DNA from 2 places in the Comamonas sp. AG1104 genome. Region 2 is predicted to be linked to the other one. Evidence: predicted binding sites of a transcription regulator. Region 2 holds the regulator's gene; the other holds the start of a gene.
The links. The regulator LexA, encoded in region 2, represses DNA repair genes until DNA is damaged. The targets are predictions, from matches to a motif close to ACTGTATNNNNATACAGT.

Region 1: DFO48_RS08220 (DNA topoisomerase IV subunit B) is a predicted target of LexA. The motif match lies at 9,584-9,601, and genes of this name have one in related genera.

Annotation. Positions count from the first base shown of each region.
Region 1 is NZ_QQAS01000002.1:770,900-785,413, reverse strand. Features, by position in the region: gene DFO48_RS08250 (ComEC/Rec2 family competence protein) at 1-618, opposite strand, end outside; gene DFO48_RS08245 (RidA family protein) at 830-1,288, shown strand; gene pdxY (pyridoxal kinase PdxY) at 1,451-2,344, shown strand; gene DFO48_RS08235 (methyl-accepting chemotaxis protein) at 2,361-4,022, opposite strand; gene parC (DNA topoisomerase IV subunit A) at 4,228-6,618, opposite strand; gene DFO48_RS08225 (lytic transglycosylase domain-containing protein) at 6,659-7,525, opposite strand; gene DFO48_RS08220 (DNA topoisomerase IV subunit B) at 7,580-9,550, opposite strand; gene DFO48_RS08215 (MFS transporter) at 9,967-11,163, shown strand; gene DFO48_RS25795 (hypothetical protein) at 11,180-11,311, shown strand; gene DFO48_RS08210 (SDR family oxidoreductase) at 11,354-12,166, shown strand; gene DFO48_RS08205 (class I SAM-dependent methyltransferase) at 12,248-12,850, shown strand; gene DFO48_RS08200 (hypothetical protein) at 12,887-14,514, shown strand, end outside.
Region 2 is NZ_QQAS01000005.1:295,699-310,212, reverse strand. Features, by position in the region: gene DFO48_RS16060 (hypothetical protein) at 293-619, shown strand; gene DFO48_RS16055 (universal stress protein) at 926-1,387, opposite strand; gene DFO48_RS16050 (hypothetical protein) at 1,532-1,777, opposite strand; gene DFO48_RS16045 (hypothetical protein) at 2,197-2,619, opposite strand; gene lexA (transcriptional repressor LexA) at 2,790-3,461, opposite strand; gene DFO48_RS16035 (asparaginase) at 3,544-4,527, shown strand; gene adk (adenylate kinase) at 4,804-5,460, opposite strand; gene kdsB (3-deoxy-manno-octulosonate cytidylyltransferase) at 5,850-6,626, opposite strand; gene DFO48_RS16020 (Trm112 family protein) at 6,630-6,821, opposite strand; gene lpxK (tetraacyldisaccharide 4'-kinase) at 6,919-7,962, opposite strand; gene DFO48_RS16010 (GntP family permease) at 8,058-9,467, opposite strand; gene DFO48_RS16005 (LysR family transcriptional regulator) at 9,673-10,575, opposite strand; gene dkgB (2,5-didehydrogluconate reductase DkgB) at 11,000-11,806, shown strand; gene DFO48_RS15995 (CHAD domain-containing protein) at 11,828-12,667, opposite strand; gene DFO48_RS15990 (hypothetical protein) at 12,869-13,324, opposite strand; gene DFO48_RS15985 (SRPBCC family protein) at 13,480-13,929, shown strand; tRNA gene DFO48_RS15980 (tRNA-Val) at 14,076-14,152, opposite strand; gene DFO48_RS15975 (Dyp-type peroxidase) at 14,329-14,514, shown strand, end outside.

The DNA of each region.
Region 1 (14,514 bases), on a different contig from region 2:
CACATAGCCCGTGGCCTGAACCCCTTGCTCCCAGGCCAGCAGTTCGTAGTCAAAGCCGTGCGGATTGCGCGAGCCATGCGGGCGCTTGATGCGTACCGTGAAACGCCAGCGCTGGCCGGGGCTCAGCGCCACGCCTTTGGACCAGTCAGGCACGAGAGGCTGGCTGGCATCCCGCACCTGCCCGAACGGGCCATACCAGGACAGCTCCAGCTGCCTTGGCACGCCGGCATCCGAGCTATCGACCACAAAACGCCAGCGCTGGCCGTTGGCCTGGTTCTGCAGCATGGAAGCAATGCGGCCTTCCACCTGCAGATCCACGGCCTCCAGCGCCTGTGGCAGGGTCTGCTCCAGATAGGCATGGGCGCGCCACCCCGTCAGCCCCGCCGCACAGCAGGCTGCACCCAACAGCATCAGCCACCAGCTCTGCCAGGGTCTGCCACACCATCTGCCTGCAAACAGCATTGTCAGCAAACCCCAAGCCAGCAAGATCTGGTAGAGCGACAGATGCCACAGCCTGGCCTGAGTCACCTGCCAGGCAGCACCCAGCACACAGCCCCACAGCGGCGCCAGCCACGACAGGCGGTGACGCTGGGAGCTTGGAGTCTGATGGAGCGGCATGCTGCCATGCTAGGAGGGAGCGCCCAGCCACAGCATTGCGACTATCCCTGCCCTGTATCGAACACCAAAAACAGCATCAAACACTTGCTCTCATTGTGCGAGCAGCTATCAATTCAAAAGCTATGGCCGCTGTGCCAAGGCAATCAATGCCCGGGTCCGCTGCTGTGTCAAACTTGTCGATCCCTTAGCCTCGCACTTTTTGGAGCCCGTCATGAGCGTCTACGAAAAACTCAAAGCACTGAACATCGCCCTGCCTGAAGTGGCCATGCCCGCGGCCGCCTACCTGCCCTATATGCAGACCGGCAATCTGGTGTTCCTCAGCGGCCATATCGCCAAGCAAAACGGCCAGCCCTGGGTCGGCAAGCTGGGCGAGAACATGACGACCGAAGAAGGCAAGCAGGCAGCCCGCGCCGTGGCCGTGGATCTGATGGGCACGCTGCAGCATGCCTGCGGCGGCGATCTGAATCGCGTCAAGCGCATCGTCAAGGTCATGAGCCTGGTCAACTCCAGCACCAGCTATACCGAGCAGCATCTGGTCACCAACGGCTGCAGCGAACTGCTGGGCGAAGTCTTCGGCGAAGCCGGCAAGCACGCCCGCAGCGCCTTCGGCGTGGCCCAGATCCCCCTGGGCTGCTGCGTGGAAATCGAGCTGATGGCCGAGCTGGGCTAAGACTTCGGCTCACTCACATAAAGTGAGCTAATACCGCTTGCTATTCATAGATTTCAGATACAAAACAATCTGAACTTCTTGATAGATAAGCGCAAGCAGCTCACTTTATCTTTGCAGCGCGATGCTTGCCGCAAGCATCCCAACCACTCACGAAAGAGCCCCATGCCCGGCACGCAGGCACCCCCGCTGGTTCTCAGCATTCAATCCCATGTCGCCTACGGCCATGTGGGCAACGACGCGGCCATGCTGCCGCTGCAGCTGCTGGGCATAGAGCCCGTGGCCGTGCATACGGTGCAGTTCTCCAATCACACCGGCTACGGCGAGTTCAAGGGCCAGGTCTTCACGCCCGCCCATGTAGAGGATGTGCTGGACGGCCTGCGCGCCCGCGGCGTGCTGGCGCGCTGCACGGCAGTGCTCTCGGGCTATCTGGGCGATGCCGGCGTGGGCGAAGCCATTCTGGCCGCCGTGCAGGAGGTGCGCGCCGCCCAGCCCGGAGCCCACTATCTGTGCGACCCGGTCATGGGCGATGTGGGGCGCGGCGTGTTCGTGCGCCCCGGCATCCCGGACTTTCTGCGCAAGCGTGCGCTGTCCCAGGCCAGCGTCATCACGCCCAACCACTACGAGTTCGAGCTGCTGTGCGGCGGCCAGCCTCTGAGCACCGTGGAGGCGGCCACCCGGGCGGCCCGAGCCATGCTCACGCAGCTGCATCACAGCCCGTCGGCCCTGATCGTCATCACCAGCCTGCGCACCGACGATCTGCCATCCGACCAGCTGGCCACGCTGGCCGTGACGGCCGACCAATCCTGGCTGGTACAGACGCCCTATATCGACCTGCACCCCCTGCCCAACGGCATGGGCGATGTGTTCTCGGCCGTGCTGCTGGGCCATCTGATTCAAGGGCGCGCCGTGCCCGATGCCGTGTCCAGGGCCGTGAGCACCTTGTATGCACTGGTCTCGCGCACCGAATCGGGGCAGCGCGACCTGCCCCTGGTCGCCAGCCGCGAGCAGATCATGGCACCGGCGCACCTCTTTGACGCCGTGCCGGTCATCGGCTGAAGCGGCGCGACCCGATTCACTCCTGGTGCGCCAGCGCCGGCTGGCGCGCGGCGCCGGACGGGCGTGGCCGGACCGTCGAGGCGGGCCCTTTTGCTACCGACTCAATAGCATCCTTGGCATGTACGCGGCTGCTTCTGAGATCGTCCATGCGGAACATGCTGATCGTCTGTGTCAGCTGCTCGGCCTGCTCCCGCAGGCTTTGCGCGGCAGCGGCCGATTCTTCGACCAGGGCCGCATTCTGCTGTGTCATCTGATCGAGCTGGCTGATGGCCTGGTTGACCTGGGTCACGCCTGCACTTTGCTGGACCGAGGCTTCGCTCACCTCGGAAATCATGGTGCTGGCGTTCTGCACCGATTTGACGATATCGTCCATGGATTCGCCCACGCTCTGCACCAAACTGATGCCGTTTTGCACGCGCGCCTCCGAGGTGCCGATCAGGGTACGGATTTCCTTGGCCGCGTCGCCGCTGCGCTGGGCCAGGGAGCGCACCTCGCTGGCCACCACGGCAAAACCGCGCCCTTGCTCGCCGGCGCGCGCCGCCTCCACCGCCGCATTGAGCGCGAGGATATTGGTCTGGAAGGCAATACCGTCGATGACGCCGATGATGTCGCCAATCTTCTGGCTGCTCTGGCGAATCTCGTCCATGGTCACCACCATGGAAGCCACGACCTCGCCGCCGCGCTGGGCCAGGGCGGCCGCGCCCGATGCCGTGCTGCGCGCCTGCTCTGCGCTGCTGGCGCTGTTCTGGATGGTGCTGGTGAACTCCTCCATGGCAGCAGCGGTTTGCTGCAGATTGCTGGAAGTCTGCTCGGTGCGCGCCGACAGGTCCTGGTTGCCGCCAGCGATCTCGGCGCTGGCCGTGGCAATGCTGTCGGCACTGTGGCGCACCTGGGCCACCATATCGTTGAGCGCCCGGCACATGTCCTGCTGGGTGCGCAGCAGCGCGCCGAATTCGTCATGGCGCTGCACGGTTTCGCCCAACCGCAGATCGCCGCCGGCAATGCGCTCGGCCATGACCTGGGCGGCCAGCAGCGGCGACTGTATGCTGCGGATCAGAAAGAAGGCACCGGCGGCAATGCCCAGCACCACAAACAGCACGACCACACCGGCTATCTTCACGGTCGCCATGCGCAACTCGGCCATCTGCAGCAGGCTGTCGGCAGCGGCCTTTTTCTGCAGGTCGACAAACGCCTGCAGCGATTGCAGATAGGCTGCAATCGCGGGCTTGAAGCTTTGCTCGGCCAGCGCGAGAGCCCGGACCGCCTCCCCCTGGTCCTTGAGCTGGGCAATCTGCTGGCGCAGCGTCAGCACCTGCTGGCGCGCTGCGGACACGCGCTCCATCTGGGCCTTATCCTCGGCAGACACCGCCAGTGCCTGCAGCGCCTTTTGCACCCTGGAAATACGGTCCGAGGTCTCGGCCATCGCGGGCTTGAAGCTCGCCTCCACCGACGCCTCGCTGCTCAGCGCCAATGCCAACGTGCGCACGGCGTTGGCTTCGGTCAGGCCCATCCACTCGATCGCCAGCTCGGTGCGTGAGCGCATTTGCTGCGCCGTCTGGTCCGACGCCTGCTGCGTGACCGAGGAGCGGTAGCCCGCGAACCCGATCACCGCAATCAACACCGCCACGATGAGTAACACTGCCGCCCAGAGCTTGTGGGCCATCTTGAGTCGCTGCATAAAATATCCTGCCAACAAAGCTGCACAAGGCCTGTGCGCAGACATCGCCGCGCATTGAGACAAAATGTATCCATGCTGAACCCATGTCAGCAGCAGGAATTTCCCTTTGTAGTGCGCTGCCCCAAGCCCATGCTTGCACCGCAGAAAACAAAAAGCCGCCCGGGACCTGCCTGGTGCGGCTTTTTGACAGGCGGCACAAGCCCGCTTATTCCACGCGCGTCACCGCCTGGGGCTTGAAGCCCAGGTCGGCAGCCTTGCCCTTGCGCCCACGATTGCCGCGGGCATTGTTGAGGCTGCGGATCTCCAGCGTCTCGGTACGTGCCTTGCCGCCGCGCCCCACGCCATCCAGGCGAATGCTGCGCGTATAGGCGGCAGCGCCAGCCAGCTGGTCCTTGTCTTCCAGGCTGATCAGCATCAGTCCGCGCCCGCCCTTGGGCATGGCCTTGAGCTCGGCGATCTCGAAGGTCAAAATGCGGCCGCCCACCGAGGCGCAGATCACATGACTGGCGGGGTTGAGCAAACCGGCCCCCTGCTCGCCGCCTTCGACATATTCGGCACGCGCATTCATGGGCACGCCATGCACCACCGACGGTGCGCACAGGGTCTCACCCTCGCCCAGCGTGACAAAGGCCTTGCCGGCCTTCTGGCGCGAGACCATATCGCCCACGCTCGCCGTGAAGCCGTAGGCACCCGAGCCCGAGAGCAGCAGCTGCGTGCTTTCGCTGCCGGCAAAGTAGTACAGCAGCTGGGTGCCGGCTTCGAGCTCGATCAGCGTCGTCACGGGCTGGCCGTCGCCGCGTCCGCCCGGCAGGGCCGATACCGGCACCGAATAGACCCGGCCGTTGCTGCCAAAGGCCAGCAGCTGATCGACCGTGCGGCACTCGAACGTGCCATAGAGACTATCGCCTGCCTTGAAGCTCAGCGTGGCAGCGTCCACACCGTGGCCTTGGCGCGTGCGCACCCAGCCCTTTTCGGAAATGATCACGGTCGTGGGCTCATCCACCACCTTGACCTCGGCCACCACCTTTTTCTCCTCATGGATCAGGGTGCGACGGGCATCGCCAAAGGTCTTGGCATCGGCCTCGATTTCCTTGCAGATCAGGCGGCGCATGGTCGCCTCGCTGCCCAGGATGTCTTCGAGCTTGCCCTGCTCGCTGCGCAGCTCCTTGAGCTCCTGCTCAATCTTGATGGCCTCCAGGCGCGCCAATTGGCGCAGACGGATTTCAAGAATGTCCTCGGCCTGACGCTCGGAGAGATTGAAGGCATCGATCAGGGCCTGCTTGGGTTCATCGCTGGCGCGGATGATGGCAATGACCTTGTCGATATTGAGCAGCACGGCCTGACGGCCTTCGAGGATGTGGATGCGATCGAGCACCTTCTCCAGCCGGTGCCGGCTGCGTCGCGTCACGGTCTGGAAGCGGAAGGCGATCCACTCCTCCAGCATCTGGCGCAGCGACTTCTGCACCGGGCGGCCATCGAGGCCGATGCTGGTCAGATTGATCGAGCTCGAAGACTCCAGGCTGGTGTGGGCCAGCAGCGCCGTGATCAGCTCCGACTGGGGAATCTTGCCGGTCTTGGGTTCGAACACGATGCGCACCGGCGCATCCTTGCTCGACTCGTCGCGCACGCAGTCCAGCACAGCCAGCATGCTGGCCTTGAGCTGGGTCTGCTCCTGGCTCAGCGCCTTCTTGCCGGTCTTGACCTTGGGGTTGGTGATGTCCTCGATCTCTTCGAGCACCTTCTGTGCCGACACGCCGGGCGGCAGCTCGGTCACCACCAGCTGCCACTGGCCGCGTGCCAGCTCTTCGATCTTCCAGCGTGCGCGCACCTTGAGACTGCCGCGGCCCGTGCGGTAGGCGTCGGCAATATCGCTGCTCGATGAAATGATCTGGCCGCCGCCCGGATAGTCTGGGCCGGGAATCAGCGCCAGCAGCTCCTCCTCGGGCAGTTGCGGCTTCTTGATCAGGGCCACGCAGGCCGCCGCCACCTCGGGCAGATTGTGGCTGGGGATTTCCGTTGCCAGCCCCACGGCAATGCCGCTGGCACCATTGAGCAGCGAGAACGGCAGACGGGCCGGCAGCTGCTTGGGCTCCTGGGTGCTGCCGTCGTAGTTGGGCACAAAGTCCACCGTGCCCATATCGATTTCATCGAGCAGCAGGCCGGTGATCTTGGACAGGCGCGCCTCGGTGTAACGCATGGCAGCTGCGCCGTCTCCGTCGCGGCTGCCGAAGTTGCCCTGGCCGTCGACCAGCGGGTAGCGCTGGTTGAAATCCTGCGCCATGCGCACCAGTGCGTCATAGGCCGACTGGTCGCCATGCGGGTGAAAGCGGCCCAGCACGTCACCGACGACGCGGGCGCTCTTGACCGGCTTGGCGGCCGTATTGCCGTTCGGGCCGCTATAGCTCAGCCCCATGCGCTCCATGGCATAGAGAATGCGGCGCTGCACGGGCTTCAAGCCATCGCTGACATCCGGCAGGGCACGGCCCTTGACCACCGATAAAGCGTATTCGAGATAGGCGCGCTGTGCGTATTGACCCAGGTCCAGTGCATCGCCAGCGGCTTGTTGAGACAAATCCAGTGTGGTTTGATCGCTCATGAATTCTTTGTGATTTTCCAAATTGCGCCGATCCGGCGACTCAAGGTATTTGCGCGTCCGCAGCCGCAGAGGCTGCGCCCGGCAGAGTCATGCGTATGCGGGAGCCGCTGCGGCCAGCCGAGCCGGCCGCAGCCAGCCGGCCACTCAGGGGCCTGGCTGCCTGCAGCTGCTCGTAAATGCCCGTGACGGCCTTGACGTAATTCATTGTTTCCTTGTAGGGCGGAATCGCCTTGCCGAATTTCTGCACCGCACCTTCGCCCGCGTTATAGGCGGCCAGCACCAGATCGAGCCGGCCCGGGAACAAGTCCATCAGATAGCTCAGATAGCGCGCGCCGGCAGGCACGTTCACGGCCGGGTCGGCCAGCTGCTGCTGCATGCTGCGCTTTTTGCTGGCCGACACGCCAAAGCGCTCGGCCGTGGCCGGCATCAGCTGCATCAGACCGACAGCCCCCTTGGGCGAGACGGCCTGGGCATCGAAGCCGGACTCCACGGCGATCACGGCCTTGATCAGGTCGTAGTCCACGCCGGTTCTCTCGGCCGCCTTCTGCAGATGCGGCCTCACGCTCTTGTAGCGCGGCGAGACCTCGAAAAAGCTCTGCATACGGGTGCGGGCGTTGAGCCCCTCGGCCGCCGAGTCCTGCTTGAGCTGCAGGCCCGGCTGGCTGCTGTCGTAGAGCTCGCCCTTGAAGAACAGCTTGTAGCGCTCGTCCAGCGCCTCGGCCGCAAAGTGCGTGACGCCGAATTCGTCGACATAGGCCCAGAGATCGGCATGTGCCGCCGGCGCCATGGCCAGCCAGCCCGAGCCCGCCAGCAAGGCAGCCGCCACCGCACGTCGCAAACGCACAGACGCGAACCCGCCGCGCGCAGGCAGCTGGCTGGTTGAGACATCGAACATTGGCTTGTGCATGGCTGGCTCCATCGGCCGGTAGTGACCGCTAGTGCAGGCGTTGGCAACGCCCGCCTAGATATCGACCTCCACGGCATCGCCATGCAGCTCCATCAGCTCGCGGCGAGCGGCGGCTTCGCCCTTGCCCATGAGCTTGGTGACCACGGCTTCCGACTGTGCAAAGTCCAGATTCATGAACTGCACCGGCAGCAGACGACGCGTATCGGGGTTCAGCGTGGTTTCCCACAGCTGTTCGGCATTCATCTCGCCCAGGCCCTTGAAGCGGCTGACCTGGCATTTCTCACGCGGCACGCCGTCCTTGGCGCATTTTTCGATGATGGCATCGAGCTCGCCCGCATCCAGGGCATAGACCTTGATGGCCGGCTTCTTGCCGCGTGCAGGCACGTCCACACGGAACAGCGGCGGCAGCGCCACATGGATGTGACCGGCTTCGATGAGCTTGGGGAAATGCTTGAAGAACAGCGTCAGCAGCAGCACCTGGATGTGCGAGCCGTCCACGTCCGCATCCGAGAGAATGCAGATCTTGCCGTAGCGCAGGCCGGACAGGTCTGGCTCGTCATTGGGGCCATGCGGGTCCACGCCGATCGCCACCGAGATATCGTGGATTTCGTTGTTGGCGAACAGCCGGTCGCGGTCCACCTCCCAGGTGTTGAGCACCTTGCCGCGCAGAGGCAGGATGGCCTGGGTTTCCTTGTCGCGGCCCATCTTGGCGCTGCCGCCGGCAGAGTCGCCCTCGACCAGAAACACCTCGTTGACGGCTATGTCCTTGCTCTCGCAATCGGTCAGCTTGCCGGGCAGCACGGCCACGCCGCTGCCCTTGCGCTTTTCCACCTTCTGGCCGGCCTTCTGGCGGGTCTGGGCGGCCTTGATGGCGATCTCGGCCAGCTTCTTGCCCCAGTCCACATGCTCGTTGAGCCACAGCTCCAGCGCCGGGCGCACAAAGCCCGAGACCAGACGCACGGCATCGCGCGAGTTCAGGCGCTCCTTGATCTGGCCCTGGAACTGCGGGTCCAGCACCTTGGCATTGAGCACATAGCTGGCGCGCGCAAACACGTCGTCGGGCATGAGCTTGACGCCTTTGGGCAGCAGCGAGTGCATGTCGATGAAGGCCTTGACGGCCTGGAACAGGCCGTCGCGCAGGCCGCTGTCATGCGTGCCGCCAGCGGTGGTGGGAATCAGGTTGACATAGCTTTCGCGCAGCGGCGCACCGTCTTCGGTGAAGGCCACGCACCAGGCCGCGCCCTCGCCTTCGGCAAAGCTGTCGTTGTTCTTGTCGGCAAAGCCCTCGCCTTCGAACAGGGGGATGACGGGCTCGCCATGCAGGCTCTGCGCCAGATAGTCGCGCAGACCGCCCTTGAACTGCCAGCTCTGGGTGTCACGCGATTTTTCGTTGATCAGCGAAACGGCCACCCCGGGCATGAGCACGGCCTTGCTGCGCAGCAGATGCACCAGCTCGCCCATGGGCAGGGCCGAGGATTCGAAGTATTTGGCATCGGGCCAGGCACGTACCGTCGTGCCCTGCTTGCGCTCGCCAGCCTGCAAAGGGCGCACCTTCAGCGGCTCGATCACATCGCCGCCCGAGAACACCAGCGTGGCCACCTGGCCGTCGCGGTGCACCTGCACCTCCAGACGCGTGGCCAGCGCGTTCGTCACCGACACGCCCACGCCATGCAGACCGCCCGAGAAGCTGTAGGCGCCGCCATTGCCCTTGTCGAACTTGCCGCCCGCATGCAAACGCGTGAAGACCAGCTCCACCACGGGCGCCTTCTCCTCGGGATGCAGGCCAAAGGGAATGCCGCGCCCGTCGTCCTCCACGCTGTAGGAGCCGTCGGCATGCATGGTGAACTTGATTTTCTTGCCGTAGCCGGCAAGCGCCTCGTCGGCCGCGTTGTCGATCACCTCCTGCAGGATGTGCAGGGGGTTGTCGGTACGCGTATACATGCCGGGACGCTGTTTGACAGGCTCCAGACCCTTGAGAACGCGGATCGAGCCTTCGGAATATTCGTTGGACGGTTTGACTGCCATGGGGGCGGATTGTAGTAGCCTCTCCAGATGAGAGCTGGATAAATTCACAGTTGTTTACTCCCAATACTCTTGCACAAAGCCCGAACATCTGTCTTGGCAACGTGTTTTTACCGGATCTTTATCGTAGAGAAGACTATTAAAAAGATAGCTTGTACTGCATGCAATTCATAGATTTCATATAGTTTTTTACCTACATCATTTATTAATCCTACGTAAGACGCTCACTTTTTTATTTTTCTGATTCGCTGCGCATTCACGCAACCCAGCACTGCCATCGCATTCTGGCAGGCCGGACTGCCACGCATGTGACGAGCTGTGCAGGCGCAAAACAGCGGGTTTCGTTACAGTGGTGTGCTGACCGCCCCCAAGCCCTTTTTCGCACACACGGCATGACTACAAAGACAACTCCAGCCCCCATGTCCATGGCGCAGATTCTTCTGTGCGGTGGCGCCATCGTCACGCTCTCCATGGGCATACGCCACGGCTTCGGCCTGTGGCTGCAGCCCATCACCCAGGAGATGGGCTGGACGCGCGAGAACTTTTCCCTGGCCATTGCCGTGCAGAACCTGTCCTGGGGCATCCTGGGCATCTTCGTCGGCATGCTGGCCGACCGCATCGGCGCCTTCAAGGTGCTGATCGGCGGCTCCGTCCTCTACGCCCTGGGTCTGGTCGGGATGGCGCTGTCTCCCACTTCCACGGTGTTTTTGCTGACCGCCGGCGTGCTGATCGGCGCGGCCCAGGCCGGCACTACCTATGCCGTGATCTACGGCGTGCTGGGCCGCCAGATTCCGGTGGCGCGGCGCAGCTGGGCCATGGGTGTGGCCGCAGCGGCAGGATCGTTCGGCCAGTTCTTCATGGTGCCCGTGGAGGGCAAGCTGATCGCGCAGTTCGGCTGGTCCAATGCCTTGCTGATACTGGCGCTGTTCGCGCTGCTGATTGCCGCGCTAGCCTTCGGCCTGCGCGAGCCGGGCTTTGGCGGCAGCACGCCCATCAAGCGCGAGCAGACCGTGGGCCAGGCACTCAGGGAAGCCTGGACCTACCCCAGCTTTCTGCTGTTGATGGCGGGCTACTTTGTCTGCGGCTTCCAGGTCATGTTCATCGGCGTGCACATGCCCAGCTATCTGAAGGACTTCGGCATGGCGCCCCATGTGGCCAGCTATTCGCTGGCCCTGGTCGGCCTGTTCAATATCTTCGGCACCTATCTGGCCGGCAATCTGGGCCAGAAGCTGCCCAAGCGCTATCTGCTGTCGGGCATCTACGGTCTGCGTTCGGTGGCCACCGTGGCCTTTTTGCTGGCCCCGCTCTCGCCCTGGTCGGTCTATGCCTTCTGCGCCGCCATGGGCTTTCTGTGGCTGTCCACCGTGCCGCTGACCAATGCCACCATCGCCCAGATCTTCGGCGTGCAGCATCTGTCCATGCTGGGCGGCTTTGTCTTCTTCAGCCACCAGATCGGCAGCTTCCTGGGCGTATGGCTGGGCGGCTATCTCTACGACATCAACGGCAACTACGACATGGTCTGGTACATCTCGATTGCCCTGGGCATTTTTGCCGCCGTCGTCAACCTGCCCGTGCGCGAGACAGCCATTGTGCGACGCGCGCCCAGCGCCGCCTGATACCGGAGACACCACCATGCAGCTCAAACTCTGGCAACGCATCTCCATCTGGTGTGCCGTGCTCGTGCTGCTGCTGGCGGTGTTTGCCCTGTATCTGCAACCGGAATTCATGCTCACACTGGCAGACCAGGTCTGGGCCTGCTTCTGAGCTCTTGGGCAACCGGCCCAGGCGGCATGGCCGGGAGAGAGCATGGCCCGCATCATCATCACCGGAGCCTCGGACGGCATAGGCGCCGAAATGGCCCGCCAACTGGCACAAACTCATGGCAGCCGGCTGCAGCTGACGCTGGCCGCGCGCAATGCCGGCAATCTGCTAGCCGTGGCAGAGCAATGCCGGGCCCTGGGGACGCAGGTGCTGGAAGTTCCCACCGATGTGAGCGAAGAGGCCCAGTGCCGCGCGCTGATCGACGCCGCCGTGCAGCAGTTTGGCGGGCTGGACGCTCTGATCAACAACGCCGGAGTCTCTGCCCATGCGCTGTTCGAGCAGGTCAGCGCACAGGACCTGGGCTGGTATGAGAGGTTGATGCGCATCAACCTCTGGGGCAGCGTCTGGTGCACCCATGCGGCGCTGCCGCACCTCAAGGCCAGCCAGGGCTCCATCGTCGCAGTGTCTTCGCTGGCCGGGCTGATCGGCGTGCCGGGCCGCACGGCCTATAGCGCCAGCAAGTTCGCCATGGCAGGCTTCTTCGAAGCCCTGCGCATCGAGCTCAAACCCGCCGGCGTGAGCGTGACCACCGCCTACCCCGGCGTGGTGGATACGCGCATCCGCTACCACGGCTACAACGCCAGAGGCGAAGCCGCAGGCGTCAGCGGCCTCAGGGAAGACGGCGCGATGACGGTGGCCGAATGCGCGCGCCTCATACTCGACGGCCTGAAGCGCCGCCAGCGCGAGGTGGTGATGACAGGCAAGGGCAAGCTGGGCCGCTTCATCAAGCTGATCGCCCCGGGCATGGTGGAAGACATGGCACTGGCCGCGCTCAAGGACGATGTGAAGCCGCACTGAGCCGGCGCGAGCTGCTGCCGACGCAGCGACGCACAAGGCATGCAAGGATTTGGCTGCGGGCACTGCTATAGTTTTCGCAAGATGACCAGCCACTCCCTGCCTCCCGCACCCGCCCCCATTCCTGCTACGACCGCCAGCCACTGCGCGCCGGCGCCCTCTGCCTGGATTGCCCGCTTCGCCCATCTGGTACGCCCGCAGGGATCGGTGCTGGACCTGGCCTGCGGCATGGGCCGCCATACCCGTTTCTTCTCGGCCTTGAATCACGCGTTGACCAGCGTGGACAGGGCGCCGGAGGCGACCCGGTCCGTGGCGGATATCGCCGAGACGATTACCGCCGACATCGAAAACAACGCCTGGCCGCTGACGGGCCGCAGCTTTGATGGCGTGGTCGTCACCAACTATCTGTGGCGTCCGCTGTTGCCGCAGATTCTGGACAGCGTCAAGCCCGGCGGCGTGCTGCTCTACGAAACCTTCGCCCAGGGCAACGAGGCCTATGGCAAGCCCTCGCGCCAGGACTTCCTGCTCGCCCCCGGCGAGCTGCTGCAAGTCTGTGCCGGCTGGAGCATCGTCGCCTACGAGCACGGTCTGCTTGAGCAGCCCGCGCGCGTGGTGCAGCGCATTGCCGCCATCCGGCCCGATGGCGCGGCCGCACCTGCCGCACCAGCAGCACTTGTGCAAGCCTGACGCCCCCTCTTGCCCACCCCGATCTGCCCGACTGCCATGCCCGCCTACGCCCTGCTGCTTGCCCACAACGAACACCCCAGTGCCTCGACAGAATGGCCTGCAGAGCCCGGCGGCAGCTGCGACGGCTGGGCCGAATGGTTCAGCAGCACGCCGCTGCTGTTCAGCGTGTTGCTGGGCGATGCACGGCATCTGCCCGAACTGGTTCCCTGCAGCGCCTACCAGGACAAGCAAAGCCTCTCGGCACTGGCCGCACCCATGGAGCAGGTCCGGGCCCGCTGGCAATGGCTGAGGAGCGTGATTGAGCCACTGCCCGCAAAAAGCCCTGCGCATTGGCCCGACTCCGTCAAGAAGCAATGGCAGCAAATCGATCACACCATCAGCACCAGCACGCGCCAATGGCTGCTGCTGGACTGCGCCACGCTATGTCCGCATGACTTTGATGAAGCAGAGTTCACGACCTTTTTGCAGGCCCAGCGCGAGCTATGCCGGCAATGGAGCTGCAGCGGCGACGAGCTGCCCGAATCCCTGCAGGCCTTGAAGCGGGCGCCGCAATCCCATCTGGGATGGTGGAGCGATTCTGTCATTGCCCGCACCGAGGTCATCGAGCAGGAAAGCGAAGAAGACTGGCCCGCCTGGCTGGCCGATCACTACGAGCCGCGCCACCATGGCGCCTGGGACGAAGCGACCGAAAGCTATTACGTCATGCCCAGGCTGCACCCGCGCACGGGCCTGAAGCCACAAAGCGAGGCCGAGCGCGACCACTGGCCTGTGGGCATGGTCACGCCCTATGGCCGCTGGCTGCAGCGTCCCTTGGAAGGCGCGAGCATGACCTTTGTCTCTGGCGAGCACCTGAGCGTGCATTACCCCGAGACCACGCCGGGCGAAGGTGCGAAGTCCGGCATCAAGGATTTGAACGGCATCTGGCTGGTATCGCCCTCCGAGGGCTATCGCGACGCCTATGCCGTCACACCCCAGGTCATGGCCTGCCGATCACCGGGGCAGGAAAACATGCAGGAGCTGCGCAGCCTGCCCAGCCTCGCGCTGCTGCACGAAGGGCTCAGCAGCATCGACTACAACGAGGAACAGGACGAATTCATCCGCGCCGAAAAAGGCCCGTACGGCAACTCGTGCCAGTTGCTGCTCAAGGCCGACGGCCAGCCGCTGTTTGATGCGGGCCGCTATGAACACATCAACGACTTCAGCGCCAAGACAGAGCTGGCCGTCGCCTGCGTCCGGGAGCCCTTTGTCAACGAGCAGGGCGAACAGGAGCACCGTATCCTCGAAGGCGTGATCGACATCCGCGGCCAGGAAATCATCCCCTGTCAGTTCAAGACCATAGAGCGCGGCTTCAGCAGCTCGCCCCCCAAGGTATTTCCCGGCCGCAAGCTTCTGGCCATCACCGAAAAAGGCGAGCCCCGCATCTTCAACACCAAAGGCAAGCTGCTGGCCGCCCCTGATATCTGGTGCCCTCCGCTGAACTGCAGTCCGAAGAAAAATGAACTGCTCACCTTCATGGGCGAAGGGCCGGAGGCCCAACTGGTCATGTTCTCCATCCAGGATTTCAGCATCACCCGCACCGGAGAAACCTGGGAGGACTACCGCAATGCGCTGCGCGGCATGTTCAAGGGCCTGGGTGGCGACACCCCCGAAACCACGACCATGAC
Region 2 (14,514 bases):
CTTATCAAATCCTTGAGATATGCCACCTTGCAGGCTCAGGGTTCATCCTGGCTCTGGCCAGTCTCGCTCTGCCAGTGTCTCTCAGGCCAGTCATCAAGCAGTGTTAAACCCTGAACCTATTGGTGATGTAGATTTTGTTTCTGCTGCACTTTTCGGTAAATTGGGCGTAGGAAAATTCTGATTTTGATGTGCAAGTGGCGATCTAGCCCGGAGCCCTACTGAATTAAAAAAGCCCATGTCCCACCACCTGCAATACACTTTTGCCTCCCGTCTAGATGCCTGGATCAGGCATATGAAGCTGGCCAAGCCTTGTCATACGCAGCAGATGGCTTATGAGCTGGTGATCGACAGCTGGGTGCAAACGAATGCAGAGCTTGGTGCTTCGCAGGAATTTTTGAAGGCCTTGCGCCGGCGTCGGCTGTGCGAGGAGCATGGCTGGCGGGGGGTGAATACGAGCGTTGCACACTGGGATCTGGATGATGCACACACTGTGCGGATCTATCTGCACGAAGACGGCTCCATCGTCGTGCAGCAAATGGACTCGCAGAATCTCCAGATTCTGTTCACCTTGCCTGGGCATCGTGAGCGATTGGGAGAAGTATCGGAGCGATGTGCTTAGCAGCCAAAAAAATGCCCGCGCAAGGCGGGCAAGTTTCGGGGTCCTCTCGATCCGGTTCTGCAGCTCACACAGTCAATGCATTTGAATAGTTGGCTGAGGCGCTACTTTGGTCTCAATCGCCGTTTATCGCTCTTGCACTGTTGCTGACGCGTTTGAACGGTTGACAGGTTGCCCCATCGGGTGCGGCCAGCAACTCCTGATTGGCTGGCCTGCATATTGCAGCCATGACTTGCAAGTCGCTTGAGCCCATCTTGTATCGAGGCAAGCGTGCGACATGCAGGACTGCTATTCGATATTTCTGGCTCCTTAATGTTTGCCGGTGGAAGCGGGCCGGTGTACCAGCACCGGGACATGGCTGTGGGTCAGGACGCGCTGGGTTTCGCTGCCCAGCAAAATTCCGCCGATACCTTTGCGACCGTGTGAAGCCATGCAAATCAGGTCGCATTGCAATTCCTGCGCCTGCTTAACAATGGCTTGGTAAACAGAGGCGTGGGTGACCCGCACAAAGTTGCAGGGTACGCCTTCAGGTCTGGCAATCTGGTCAACGAACTGCAAAGCCGCATCTGCATCGCTGTTGGCACTTCGCTCGAACTCTGCGCTGTTGTAAGTCAACAGTGCGTCTGCGCCGTAGATGATGGCGCGGTAGTCGGGCATGACATAAAGGCCGGTCACCTTGGCGCCTTGCTCACGCGCAAGCAGAACGCCAGCACGCACGGCAGCCTCTGACAGTTTGGTGCCATCGGTGGGAATGAGCAGGTGCTTGAACATGTTCAGCCTCCTGATGCCGGAAGATGTGCCTGAGAATCAATTTATTCCAATATTTCGAGCCGCGCAATGCCTAGTTTTTGAATGCGGCACAGTTGTAGATAGGAGGTAAGACTCTGTAACGAGGGTCGGTCGCGTCGAGTTGTCTCATTCCTCGGGCGAAGAGGGAACGCGATTGAGGATTTCGCCAGTGGCCTCTATCTCGAACTGCTGTGGATTGAGCCAGTTGACCTCCTGGTGATCGGCAGTTTCAAAGTAAATGGAAGATGGACGTATGGAGACTCCATGCGGCATGTCGATCTCATCAAAACTCTGATAGACCAGAATCAGGCGCAGATCTCCATTGGCGTCTTTGGCCTGTATGTGCTGCAAGAGCTTGCGGTAGGCACTCATAGGACGCCCTCGTTGACATGTGTATATGAATGTTTCCACTGTCGAAGAGGTGCCGCAATACCCTGATCCGGGTATCCGTTCTGACGGATATTCGCGCCTGACAAGGAGTTCTGCAGACTGCGAGGCTTGTGCGAAATGCGTTCCGGCTGACAGGCCCAGGCAGAGCATCGGCAAAAAATTTACATGGCGATCCAGATCGTTCGGCGCAAATACAGAGGGCCCGCACTGACGATATCGAGTTTTTCGCCTATGCACTGTGGGTAGAGTTGTCTGGCGCCATATCTGCCAGCCGATGGATCAAGAGCGTTGAGATGGCTTGCTGTCGGATGCATATGGTAGCTTTGTTGCATCGCCTGCGGGCCTAGCGCGGGTCGGGCTCGGGGCCGCATCAATGCAGGCAGTCAAACCTCACTGTGCTTTCAGACTTGCGGGGCTGTTTGCTCATGGAGTGCCATACGCTCCAGCGCGGCGCAGACATCGGCCATGCGTCCGCAGATCAGCAGGCATTCGGGCTGCTTGCTCGGTTCTCGCTGCACGATTTTGAGAAGCCGTGGAGAGGCCGCTTGCATCGACTGGTCGGCTATTGGCGAGTGCAGCTCTGGGGTCGCTGCAAAGACCTGAGGGGGAAGCGTTTTGCTGCCCAGACGACTGCGGCTGCGGTTGGCGCGGATGACAGGGACGCCGATCTGCTTCGCCTTTGGACGATTGGTAGTGAAGGACACGTGCTCTGCAGCGGTTTCGCTTGCGTCATCGGAGCTGAAGTTCGGGTTGAGCGACAGCGTGGCAGGCAGGCTTTTCAGGGTCAGGCGTGTCAAAGCCTGCAGTGATGTGGCGAATCCCATTTGGCAACTCCTTTTGATGACCTTGCGGCATGGATAAGGGCAGGATTGCATTCTTTCGGCAAAGCTCCGCCCAGGGCGAGGCTCAACGGCTTCGCGCCTACCACCTGGGCTTGAGAGGGGAAGAGGCTCGGTGCCTCCGCTGCATAGACGGAGGAGGGGTCGTCTGCCCGTTACATGAACATGCTGTTGCGGATAAGGCCTACAGCCAGGCCTTCGATGGCGAATGGTTCTTCAGGATCGACGTGAATGATCTTGTAGTCGGGGTTCTCGGGCAGCAGCTCGATACCCTGAGGAGTGCGCTTGAAGCGCTTGACGGTAACGTCATCACCGAGGCGGGCCACCACAATCTGGCCGTTGCGCGCTTCATGCGTAGCCTGTACCGCCAGCAGGTCGCCGTCCATGATGCCCGCATCACGCATGGACATGCCACGCACTTTGAGCAGGTAGTCGGGCTTGGCGGCAAACAGGCTGGGCTCGACCGAATAGCTTTGATCGATATGTTCCTGGGCCAGAATAGGCGAGCCGGCAGCGACGCGGCCAACCAGAGGAAGCACCAGCGGTGCCAGGGCCGTCAGCGGCAGCGCAAAGCTGGCGCCGCGTGCCGCATTGATGTTGCGCACGGTATCGGCGCGCAGGCGAATGCCGCGCGATGTGCCGCTGACCAGGTCTATGACGCCCTTGCGGGCCAGTGCCTGCAAATGCTCTTCTGCAGCGTTGGCCGACTTGAAGCCAAAGGTACTGGCAATCTCGGCCCGGGTAGGGGGCGCACCCGTGCGAGCGATGGTGGACTGGATGAGGTCCAGAATCTGCTGCTGGCGGGGAGTGAGCTTGGGGTGGTCCATGGGCATTCCTTGATCGATCGATGATGAATACTGTGTGTTCATCCAGTACCTGTATTTTTAATCAGTTTGAAGAGGACTGCAAGTGGAACGTGACAAAAATATCGTCATCCTGGGCACGGGCGGCACGATTGCAGGTGTCGCCGAGCAGGCTGGCGCCAGCGTGGGCTATCGTGCGGCCCAACTGGGCGTGGCTCAGCTGTTGCAGGCCGTGCCGGACCTGGAGCGCGTTGCTGCTGCGTCACTGCAGGCGGAGCAGCTGGCGCAGCTGGACAGCAAGGATATGGATCACGCGACCTGGCATGCACTGGCGCTGCGCTGTGCCGAGCTGCTCGCGCGAGATGATGTGAGCGGCATTGTCATCACCCACGGCACCGACACCCTGGAGGAAACCGCCTGGTTCCTGCAATGCGTTCTGCGCCCGGCAAAGCCCGTGGTGCTGACATGTGCCATGCGCCCGGCCACAGCCATCTCGGCCGACGGTCCGGGCAATCTGCGCGATGCCGTGGCCTGTGCGGCCGATACGCAGGCTGCTGGTCGCGGTGTGCTTGCCGTGGTGGCGGGCCGGGTGTTCAGCGCACGCCAGGTGCGCAAGGTGCATCCCTACCGTGTGGATGCCTTCGATGGCAGCGGCGCCGGTCCGCAGGGCTGGGTGGAAGAGGGGCTGCTGCGCTGGGCTACGGGCGGACTGCCTGGGGCTGCTGCGGCTGGCTCGCCTGCGATCGCTTTACCGCCCGCAGGTCAATGGCCCCAGGTGGAGCTGCTGCACAGTCATGCGGGCTGCAACAGTGCAGTGGCGCTGGCGGTGATGCAGGCCTGGCATGCGGCAGGCGTGCGTGCCGTGGTGGTGGTGGGCACGGGCAATGGGACGGTCCATCAGGCATTGGGGCCAGCCCTGGACTGGGCGCAGGCGCAGGGCATGGCTTTGCGCATCACGACCCGGTGCGAGGAGGGACAGGTGGTGCAGGCCGAGGGAGCGCTGGATGGCCGTGTGAGCAGCCTGCCGGCGGCCAAGGCCCGAATCAGCCTGATGCTGGAGCTGATGGGCTGGCCTCGCGCATTGGGTTGATGCTCTTATTATGAGAGCTTCTGGCCTTTATTGATACAGAGTATCTATGCTGTTTTGGTTTGAAATCCAATGAGTGTAGGCGCAGGCAGCTATGAATATTGATGGCTCCAACGCCATCCTCGGTACAGCTTTTTCGCACCGGACTGATGTCGGCCGGAAGGGCGGGAGCACGAGCTTCAAGAACAAAAAAGGCCGGTGAGGACACCGGCCTTTTTTGCCCAGAGATGCCTGGCCGCGAAAAGTCGGCAAGGCTCCATGAGCGAGTGATCAGGGCGATCAGGAAGCCAGAGCGGCCAGAGCGCGTTCGGTGATTTCTTCAACGCTACCTGTGCCGCTGATGGCGCGGTACTTGGGGGCCGCTGCTGCATCGGCCTTGGCCCAGTTGCTGTAGTAGTCCACCAGAGGACGTGTCTGGCTGCTGTAGACGTCTAGGCGCTTCTTGACGGTTTCTTCCTTGTCGTCTTCGCGCTGCACCAGGTCTTCACCGGTCACGTCGTCCTTGCCTTCCACCTTGGGAGGGTTGAACTTGACGTGGTAGGTGCGGCCAGAGGCGGGGTGGCTGCGGCGGCCGCTCATGCGTTCGATGATGGCGTCGAAGGGCACGTCGATTTCCAGCACATAGTCCAGTTTCACGCCGGCGGCCTTCATGGCGTCGGCCTGGGGGATGGTGCGGGGGAAGCCGTCAAACAGGAAACCCTTGGCACAGTCGGGCTGAGCAATGCGTTCCTTGACCAGGTTGATGATCAGATCGTCGCTGACCAGTTGGCCGGCGTCCATCACGGCCTTGGCTTGCAGACCCAGAGGGGTGCCAGCCTTGACGGCGGCGCGCAGCATGTCGCCCGTGGAGATTTGAGGGATACCGTACTTTTGGCAAATGAAGGCCGCCTGAGTGCCTTTGCCGGCGCCGGGTGCACCCAACAAAATCAGTTTCATGGAAATCCTTGAGGAGAGTAGAAATTCTTGCTGGCCCAGGCAGACGGGTGGTCGTCCGTAGTCCCCGGGCCGTATTTTTTCGCGGGCAAGGATAGCACGCACAAGACCAACACAGGCTTACACAATTCAGTCAAGGCTGTCACAAGTGCGGCCAATTGAAGGCATGGATCCGCTGCAAACGCGATTGCTGTAGTTGTAATCCAAGTGCCGAAACCGTTACATATGCTATTTTGACTATGCGGAAAGTATAGCGATCAGCGCTTTCCTGGACTGGCCCAGGGCCCTTTGGGCTGCTCTGGCCGGCGGGGCTGCTGCTGGCTTGATGCGGGAGCATCCCTGGAAGAAGATGGCCTGCGCACCGGTGTCGCCAAGGTGCGCAGGTCTTTTTCTCAAACAGCAAAAACAGCGCGCACGCGCTCAAGGTCTTCGGGCGTGTCGACGCCGGCACCCGGTGCATCGGGCGTGATATGCACGGCAATGCGGTGGCCGTGCCAGAGGGCGCGCAACTGCTCCAGCTGCTCCATGGCTTCGGTCGGCGCGGGTGCCAGTTGTGGGAACTCGCGCAGAAAACCGGCCTTGTAGCTATAGATGCCAATATGGCGCAGCGGTGTGAAACCTGTGTGACCGGCCTTGGGGGCCGCCGTCTGCCACCAGGCTTCATCGCCGTGGTCGCGCGAGAAAGGGATGGGCGCGCGGCTGAAATAGCTGGCCAGACCCTTGGCGTCACAGACCACCTTCACCACATTCGGGTTGCGGTAGTCCGTCAGGCTGTCGATAGGATGAGCCGCCGTGCCCATGCTGGCTTCGGGGCGGGCCAGCAGCAGTTGTGCTACGGCTTCGATGAGCTTGGGGTCGATCAGCGGCTCGTCGCCTTGCACATTGACGACCACCTCGTCGCCAGACAGGCCCAGTTGCGCACAGGCTTCGGCCAGACGGTCGCTGCCGCTTGGATGATCCTTGCGCGTCAGAATGGCCTGGACGCCATGCTCTGCGCAGGCCGCCACAATGCTCTCGTCGTCGGCCGCCACCACGCAGCGGGCTGCGCCGGCCACAGCCGCGCGCTGGGCCACGCGCACCACCATCGGCAAGCCGGCAATATCGGCCAGCGGCTTGCCGGGCAGACGGGTCGAGGACAGACGGGCCGGGATCAGTACCGTATAGCTCATGACTTATTGCTTTTCTTCTTCCAGCTCGTCGTCGGACAGTGTGCGGGCTTCGTTTTCCAGCAGCACCGGGATGCCGTCGCGCACGGGGTAGGCCAGACGCGCGCTGTGGCTGATCAGCTCCTGATGCTCGCGGTCAAAGCGCAGCGGGCCCTTGGTGACGGGGCAGACCAGCAGTTCGAGAAGTTTGGCGTCCATGGGATATTCCTGCAAAACGGGATGAGGGTGCCAGCAGGGGGCTGGCGCTGCAAAAAAGGGGTGATCAGCCGAGGCCGATCCATAGGCTCAATGATAGTCAGGCTGGCTTGCCATCGCGGCGAATATTGGCGTTGGCCTTGGCCAGCTGCGCATCCAGCAGTTCCCAGAAGGCCTGCGGCAGCTGCAGCTTAAGGGGCACGGCCCAGGCTTCGGGATGCCTGCGCCAGAGCTTGACGGCGTCTTTTTCGGTGCAAATCAAGGGCTTGTCGTTTCCCAGCTTGCGCGAGAAGCTCTCGAAATCATAGTGATCGGGCAAGGCCTGGGTCGCTGCCGGAGTGATTCCCTGGGCGGCCAGCATGGCAAAAAAGGACTCGGGGCGTGCCACGGCGGCCACAGCCTCCGGGCTCCGAGCGGCCAGGCTGTGCAGCGGGATGCTCTGGCCATGGCCGTTGCAGGCAGTGTCGGCCAGGCTGCGCTGCAGCGCGAATGCGGGGGAAGTGCCCAGCGGCCTGGGCGGCTGGCCGGCATGCAGTGTGGCCGTCACCGGACGGGGCCAGGGCTCGCGCAACGGGCCTGCGGGCAGCAGAAAACCGTTTCCGACCCCTTCATCATTGAAGACGCACAACTCCACATCGCGTGCCAGGGCCAGATGTTGCAGGCCGTCGTCGCTCACGATCACATCGACCTGCGGGTAGCGCTGGCGAAGCGCTTGCGCCGCCTCCAGACGCCTGGAGGCGACAAAGACCGGTACGCCGGTGCTGCGGGCCAGCAGGGCTGGCTCGTCGCCGACTTCGCTGGCGGGGCTGTCCGGCAGGGCCTCGCGGCAATCCTGCCCGTTCTCGATCCTGCGGCCATAACCACGCGAGATGATGGCCGGCTGCCAGCCCCTGGCCTTGAGGTGGGCCACCACGGCCTGAGTCACGGGGGTCTTGCCTGCGCCGCCTGCAATCACGTTGCCGACGACGATGACTGGCAGACCCGTGCTTTGCTGGCGGCTGCGCATGCGCCTGGCGTTCCAGGCCTGCAGCACTCCATAGAGTAGCGATAGCGGCCACAGCAGCCAGGCACCCGCTCCACGCCGGCGCCAGAGTGCGCGCAAGCCATGTTGCGAGGAGGATGCTTGGACGGTGTTTTGAGGCATAGGGGTTCGGATCATACGGGCGCGGCCGGAGTTCCTGCAGCCAACGGGCCTGCGTGAAGCGCAAATACCTGGGCCCTGACCCCGGGAGCTTGGGATCAAAAGCTGCCAAACAGGCTGCCCAGCGCCACGATGACGGCAAGGGCAGCGACGGCAGGGACTATGGCCACCATGGCAATGTCCAGATAGGACTGGCGATGCGTGAGCCTGCAGATGCCCAGCAGAGTGATGACGGCGCCGTTGTGCGGCAAGGTGTCCAGTCCGCCCGTGGCGACGGCCGTGACGCGGTGCAGCAGCTGGGGCGACAGGCCTGCAGCCTCGCCCATCTGCAGCCAGGTGCTGCCCAGGGTCTGCAGAGCAATGCTCATGCCGCCCGAGGCCGAGCCGGTAATGCCGGCCAGAATGTTGATGGCGATCGACATTGAGATCAGTGGGTTGTCCGGGTAGATGTTGAGCACCGCATCGCGTATCAGCGTGAAGCCTGCCAGCGAGGCGATGACCGCACCGTAACCGACCTGGGAGGCAGTGTTCAGCAGCGGCAGGGCCGAGGCGCTGGCGCCTTCGTCGAGCAGTTGCTTGAGCTGTGGCAGGCGGCTCCACCACAGGGCGACCAGCAGGCAGATTGCCGCGGTCAGGGCCGCAATCACGGCCCAGATGCCGCGCAGCGCCTCGATGCTGGTGGCGCCGAAACGGGCTTCGGCCAGATAGCGCGTGTCCAGACCTGCAAGCACATGCACCGATAAAAGGTAGTTCAGAGCGATCACCACGGCAACAGGCAGCAAGGCCTTGGCCAGCTCCAGGTGGCTGGGGGCGGCCTCTGCCGCTGGAGCAAGTTCGTCTGCTGGCTGCTGGGCTTCATCCTCGGCGGTAAAGCCTTCGCCTCTGGAGCGCGCCTGCGCGCTGCGCCAGTGCAGCCACCACAGGCCGAGCATCAGCATCACGGCTGCGGCGATCAGGCCCAGTCCCGGTGCGGCAAATGGCGTGGTGCCGAAATAGGGCATGGGTATCGCGTTCTGGATGGCCGGCGTGCCGGGCAGCGCCGTCATTGTGAAGGTAAAGGCTCCCAGCGCAATCGTGGCCGGCATGAGGCGGCGCGGGATGTTGGCACGCCTAAAAAGTGCCTGGGCGATGGGATATACCGCAAAGGCCACGACAAACAAGGAAACGCCGCCGTAGGTGAGAACGGCACAGGCCAGCACCACGGCGAGTATGGCGCGCCGCTCGCCCAGTGCTGCCGCAATGCCCTGGGCAATGATGTGAGCCGCCCCCGAGGCTTCCATGAGCTTGCCGAAGACCGCGCCCAGCAAGAACAGCGGAAAGTAGGCGATGACAAAGCCGCCAAGGCTGACCATGAAGATCTGGGTGTAGCTGGCCAGCATCAGCCACGGTGCACCGAAGGCTACGGCCAGCAAGGCTGTCAGTGGCGCCAGCAGCAGCACGCTGACGCCGCGATAGGCCAAAGTGATGAGTAGACCGAGTGAAAGAACGATGCCCAAAATGCTGATCACATGCACCTCCCTAAGCAAACCGTTCAGTCACGGCGTTCAAGTCAAAAGCAGCGCAGTCTGTGCCGCGCCAGCAGCCGCCTGCCGCAGAAGCTCGATTCTGCTCTGCTGCTGCGGCTCAGCTTCACCCCACAAGTGCTGCGCTGCAGGCCCATCGCGCAGCCTCATCGCGACACAGTTATGACAGCGCCGGGCCGGCTCGCGCCGCTCAGGTCCCGAAGGGTCGACTGCCCAGCGTTTCCACCACATGGTCCACAAAGCAGGTGATGCGCGCCGCCAGTGCGGTGTTTCGATAGTAGACCGCATTGATGGGCTGACAGATGTCCAGTGTGTGCTTGCTGAACAGCTGCACCAGATTTCCTTGCTCGCGGTCAGTGCGGGTCATGAAGTCCGACAGGCAGACGATGCCCAGGCCGGCCAGCGCCATTTGCCGCAATGTCTCGCCGCTGGAGGAGGCAATGTCCGGACGAATCCGCACGGCGTTGCTGTCGGCGTCGCGCAGCGGCCAGTCGTTGAGCGATTCGGGCTGGGTAAAGCCCAGCAGGCTGTGCTGCTTGAGCTGCTCCGGACTGGTGGGCATGCCGTGACGCTTGAGATAGGCTGGGCTGGCCAGCACGCGTATGCGGCTGATGCCTACAGGGCGGGCATGCAGGGTGGAGTCCTTGAGCGCGCCGATGCGAAATGCCACGTCGGTGCGTCTTTCGAGCAGGTCGATGATGCCTTCGTTGGAGTTCAGCTCCAGCTCCACCTCGGGGTAGCGTGCACGAAATCCAGCAATCAGCGGCACCAGCACATGCAGCATGAAGGGGGTGGCGGCATCGATACGCAACCTCCCCGCAGGATGCATGCGCCGAGCCGCCATCAACTCCTCCGCTTCGTCCACCGATGCCAGTATGGCCCGGGCATGCTGCAAGAAGGTGGCGCCTTCCTCGGTCAGCTCCAGGCGTCTGGTGGTGCGGCGCAGCAGCGTGGTCTGCAGCTTTTCTTCCAGGCGCCCCAGCGTGCGGCTGGTGGCCGAAATCGTCAGGCCCAGCAGCTCCGAAGCGGCCGTGATGGACCCCGTGTCCACGACGGCCACAAAAGCCTGAAGTTCGTCGAGCGTGGTCTTCATTGTTGAATCTGGTTCAAGAAAATTGAGGGGTGCCAAGCTTGATCTGCAAATGTCAACCGAATGCTCTGCCCCGGGGACTCGTCTGTGGCTGTGTTCGCCCTGGTCACCGGCGCATTACCGAATTCACCTCTATGGAGCGGCAGTTGGTGATTGCCGATGGCGTGCAAGCCAGCATTCCCGCGGCGGGCATGGCAGTCATGTCTGGTGCGAGGTGTTGCTATCAAAGATGATGAAGATTGGTCACAGTTGGCGCAATATTCTAGTTTTTATATTTGATTTTATTTCAAAAGAATTTATGGGATACAGGGCTTAATCTACAAATATGGGTTGGGCAAACTTCAGGCATCGGAAAAAGCCGGGCCTGATGGCAGACATGCAAACTCAGGACTGGCTGTCGTCTTCAGTCTCATTCAGGAGCTATTTCATGAGTCATATTCCTTCCTTCGGCGTCGGTACCTTCCGCCTCTCCGGTCAGACCGTTATCGATTCGGTGCGCAATGCACTCGATGTGGGCTACCGCGCGGTCGACACAGCGCAGATCTATGGCAACGAAGCCGAAGTCGGCCAGGCCATAGTCGACAGCGGTGTGGCCCGCAGCGATCTGTTTGTGACCACCAAGATCTGGACCGACAACTACAGCCGAGCCAAGCTGATCCCCAGCCTGCAGGACAGCCTGAAAAAGCTGCGCACCGACTATGTGGACCTGACCCTGATCCACTGGCCTGCACCCGGCAACGGCGTGGAACTGGCGGAGTACATGGAAGCCCTGGCCGAAGCCAAGGCCCGGGGCCTGACCCGCCAGATCGGTATCTCCAACTTCAATGTCGAGCTGACCCGCCAGGCCATCGTCGCTGTGGGCCAGGGCGAGATTGCCACCAACCAGATCGAGCTGAGCCCCTATCTGCAAGGCCGCAAGCTGACGGCCTTCCTCAAGGAGCAGGGCATTCAGGTCACTTCCTACATGACCCTGGCCTACGGCAAGGTGCTCAAGGACCCGGTGCTGGCGCAGATAGCGGCCAAGCATCAGGCCACGGTGGCGCAGGTGGCGCTGGCCTGGGCGCTGCAGCTGGGTTATGCGGTGATTCCGTCGTCCACCAAGCGCGAGAACCTGGCCAGCAACCTGCTCGCGCGCGATCTGAAGCTGGATGCCGAGGACATGGCGCTGATCGCGGCGCTGGAGCGCAACGGGCGCGAAGTCAGCCCTGAGGGACTGGCTCCTGTCTGGGACTGACAACGGCGCCGTCATGAGCGCTCAAGCCTGCTTGAGTGTGCGATCCTTGCGCAGCAAGCAGGAGAGGGCGCTCAGGCGGTGCTTGCGTTTTTTTCTGAGCCAGCGTCTTATTTCTTTCGCCTGATCCGGAGAAGGGATGAGGCGCGGGTTCTGCCTGACCAGGCTTTCGCTGACAGCAAAGTCATTCAATTCGCCAAGCGGCTGCTGGATTTTCTGGAGCCGCTTGAGCAGGCGGCGATGGTCTGCGGGCAGCAGGGGCTCCAACAGCTCCAGCAGATAACGTGTTCTCTTGCCGGCTTTTCGGACATCGTGAAAGGCTTCAAGGTCTGGCTTGCCGGCGGTGATCGCCCGCTTGATGCGTCGACGCAGCTGTCTTGCTGATTGTGCAACCCTGACTTTTGCATGAGATCGCTGCCGCGGCTGGCCGGACCCAGGGCCCAAGCTTGCCGAAGCTTGCGCCAGAGCTTCCTGCAAGCGAGCCTGTATGTGAGGGGGGGAAAGTATTTCCCGGCCAGCCTGCATAGCGGATTCGCGGGCGGCCGATATGGCAGCAATGCCGGCTGCGCTGCATTTGTCGTTACGCCTCAGCAGCTCGATCAGGATGTCGTAATCGCGGACCATGCCTGCTGCGCAGGCTATCGATTTCAGGCTGCTGCGCTGCAGTGCATACTTTCTTGCCTCCATCAGAGGTCGGTAAAGCCACCACAGCGTCAGCAGGGTGCGCAATGTGACGCGCAACTGATGAATTCCCTCGACGGCAGGTGCTCTGGCAATGTCCCAGGCCTGTTCGACTGCAGAGTCGACAAGCGGGGATGCGATAGCTGAAAACGCCTCTGCGGCGTCTGGTTTGCCTTTGCCCATATGAACTCCCGGGGCCGTTGTCATGAGGCTGCGACAGGCAGTGACACACGATGCGGTGCGGCACACGCAAGTGTTCGCCACAGTGTGCCATGTTCCGTGTCTCAGGCTGTATGGGGCTCGTTCCTGAATTGCGGCAGTTGCGCGTCCAGATCGGTGGCGGCTCGGATTGCGAAGGGCCTGAACATGCGCCTGAAGATCAGGCTATGGCAGATGGGCGACGAACACGGCCAAGCTCAAAGCCGGCTCCTCACAGATGTCATCCGGCCCGGCCTGACCCCACTCGGCATTGAGCCAGTCCTTGTTGACAATATCTGCGGCAATGGATGCAAGCTCCGCCCCGGGCTCGATGGCGCAGCCGAAAGGCAGCCGGCCATGCGCGGCGGATACAAGACTGAAGCGTAGCTGCCTGGTCTGTGCCTCATGCCAGCAATAGAAAAGCATGGGTACATTTCCACTCAATTGCTTTTGTCTGGCTACCAAGACCTGCCCGATGAAATCGGCAAGGGCTTCTGCGGTGATGCCCAGGGACTCCTCATCGTCCGGAGAAAAGCACCATAGATTGGACGATGCTTCGTGGTTGATGTCGATGGCATCGACGACGATCTCGTCATTGCGCGCCATGGACAGCCATCTGCTTAATGTCGGCGAATCTTTCATGGGGTTTGTGGGGTGCGGAGCCGTAGAGGCTTGTCCGTGGGATATGTGTGATGGCGTTGTGCCGAAGAGGCGACTGATGAATGTATCCAAGAAAGCCTGGTAGCCAGCCGCGGTGACGAGGACTAAGCTTGCTGCCTCTATCTCAGGAGTCTCTTATGCCACAGACCATTCGACTGCACCGTGTCATCAAAGCTCCGCCCGAACGCGTCTATAGGGCCTTCACGACCCCTGAGGCCATGGTCAAGTGGCTGCCTCCTCACGGTTTCGCGGCGCAGGTGCATGAATTTGACGCACGTGTGGGAGGTCGATACCGCATGAGCTTCATCAATTTTTCCGCCAACAGCAAAAACAGCTTTGGCGGTGAGTTTCTGGAGTTGGTGCCGGGCCGGCGCATACGCCATACCGATCGATTCGAGGACGCCAATCTGCCCGGCGAAATGATCACCACCGTCGATCTGAAGGAGGTCTTTTGCGGCACCGAGTTGCATGTGGTGCAAGAAGGCGTTCCTGACATGATTCCCGAGCAGGCCTGCTATCTGGGTTGGCAGGAATCGCTGCAACTGCTGACTCTTTTGGTGGAGCCGACCATTCCTGACGGAGCGTGAAAACGACGCAGAGCGCGACATTGACGGGCTGAGGTCAATGCATGGCGTGATCCATGTGCCGGCGGTCCAACAGAGGAGCAGAAACAAAAAAGCCCGCTTTGCAGCGGGCTGTCTTGTTTGCAAGCTCTGGTTTTGCTTGCGATGTTTGGTAGGCGCGATTGGACTCGAACCAACGACCCCCACCATGTCAAGGTGGTGCTCTAACCAGCTGAGCTACGCGCCTGTCGTCGATGGGATGAATTCTAGCAGCGGAAAAATGGTGGTTTGGGCAAAGTCGCGACTTTTTTGCGCCTGAGGCTAAATTTTTTCAAATCCGCCAAGCGGCTCAAGGCTTGGCGGGGCGCTGCTGATTCGCTACTAAACTTTGATGTGTTTTTCATCCATTGAATCGGCAACCCCATGACAAAAGCACAAGCAGGCATTCTGGCGTCTCTTCCTGAACAGGGGCGCTATGTTTTCTTCACTCTGGCCGGTGCAGGTGCAGATTTGCAGAACAGTCTGAAGAAATTGCAGACCAGTGTTGACGGTCAGCAGGTAGTGGCGGGTCTGGGCCTGCAGCTGCTGCAGCAACTGGACAAGAAACTG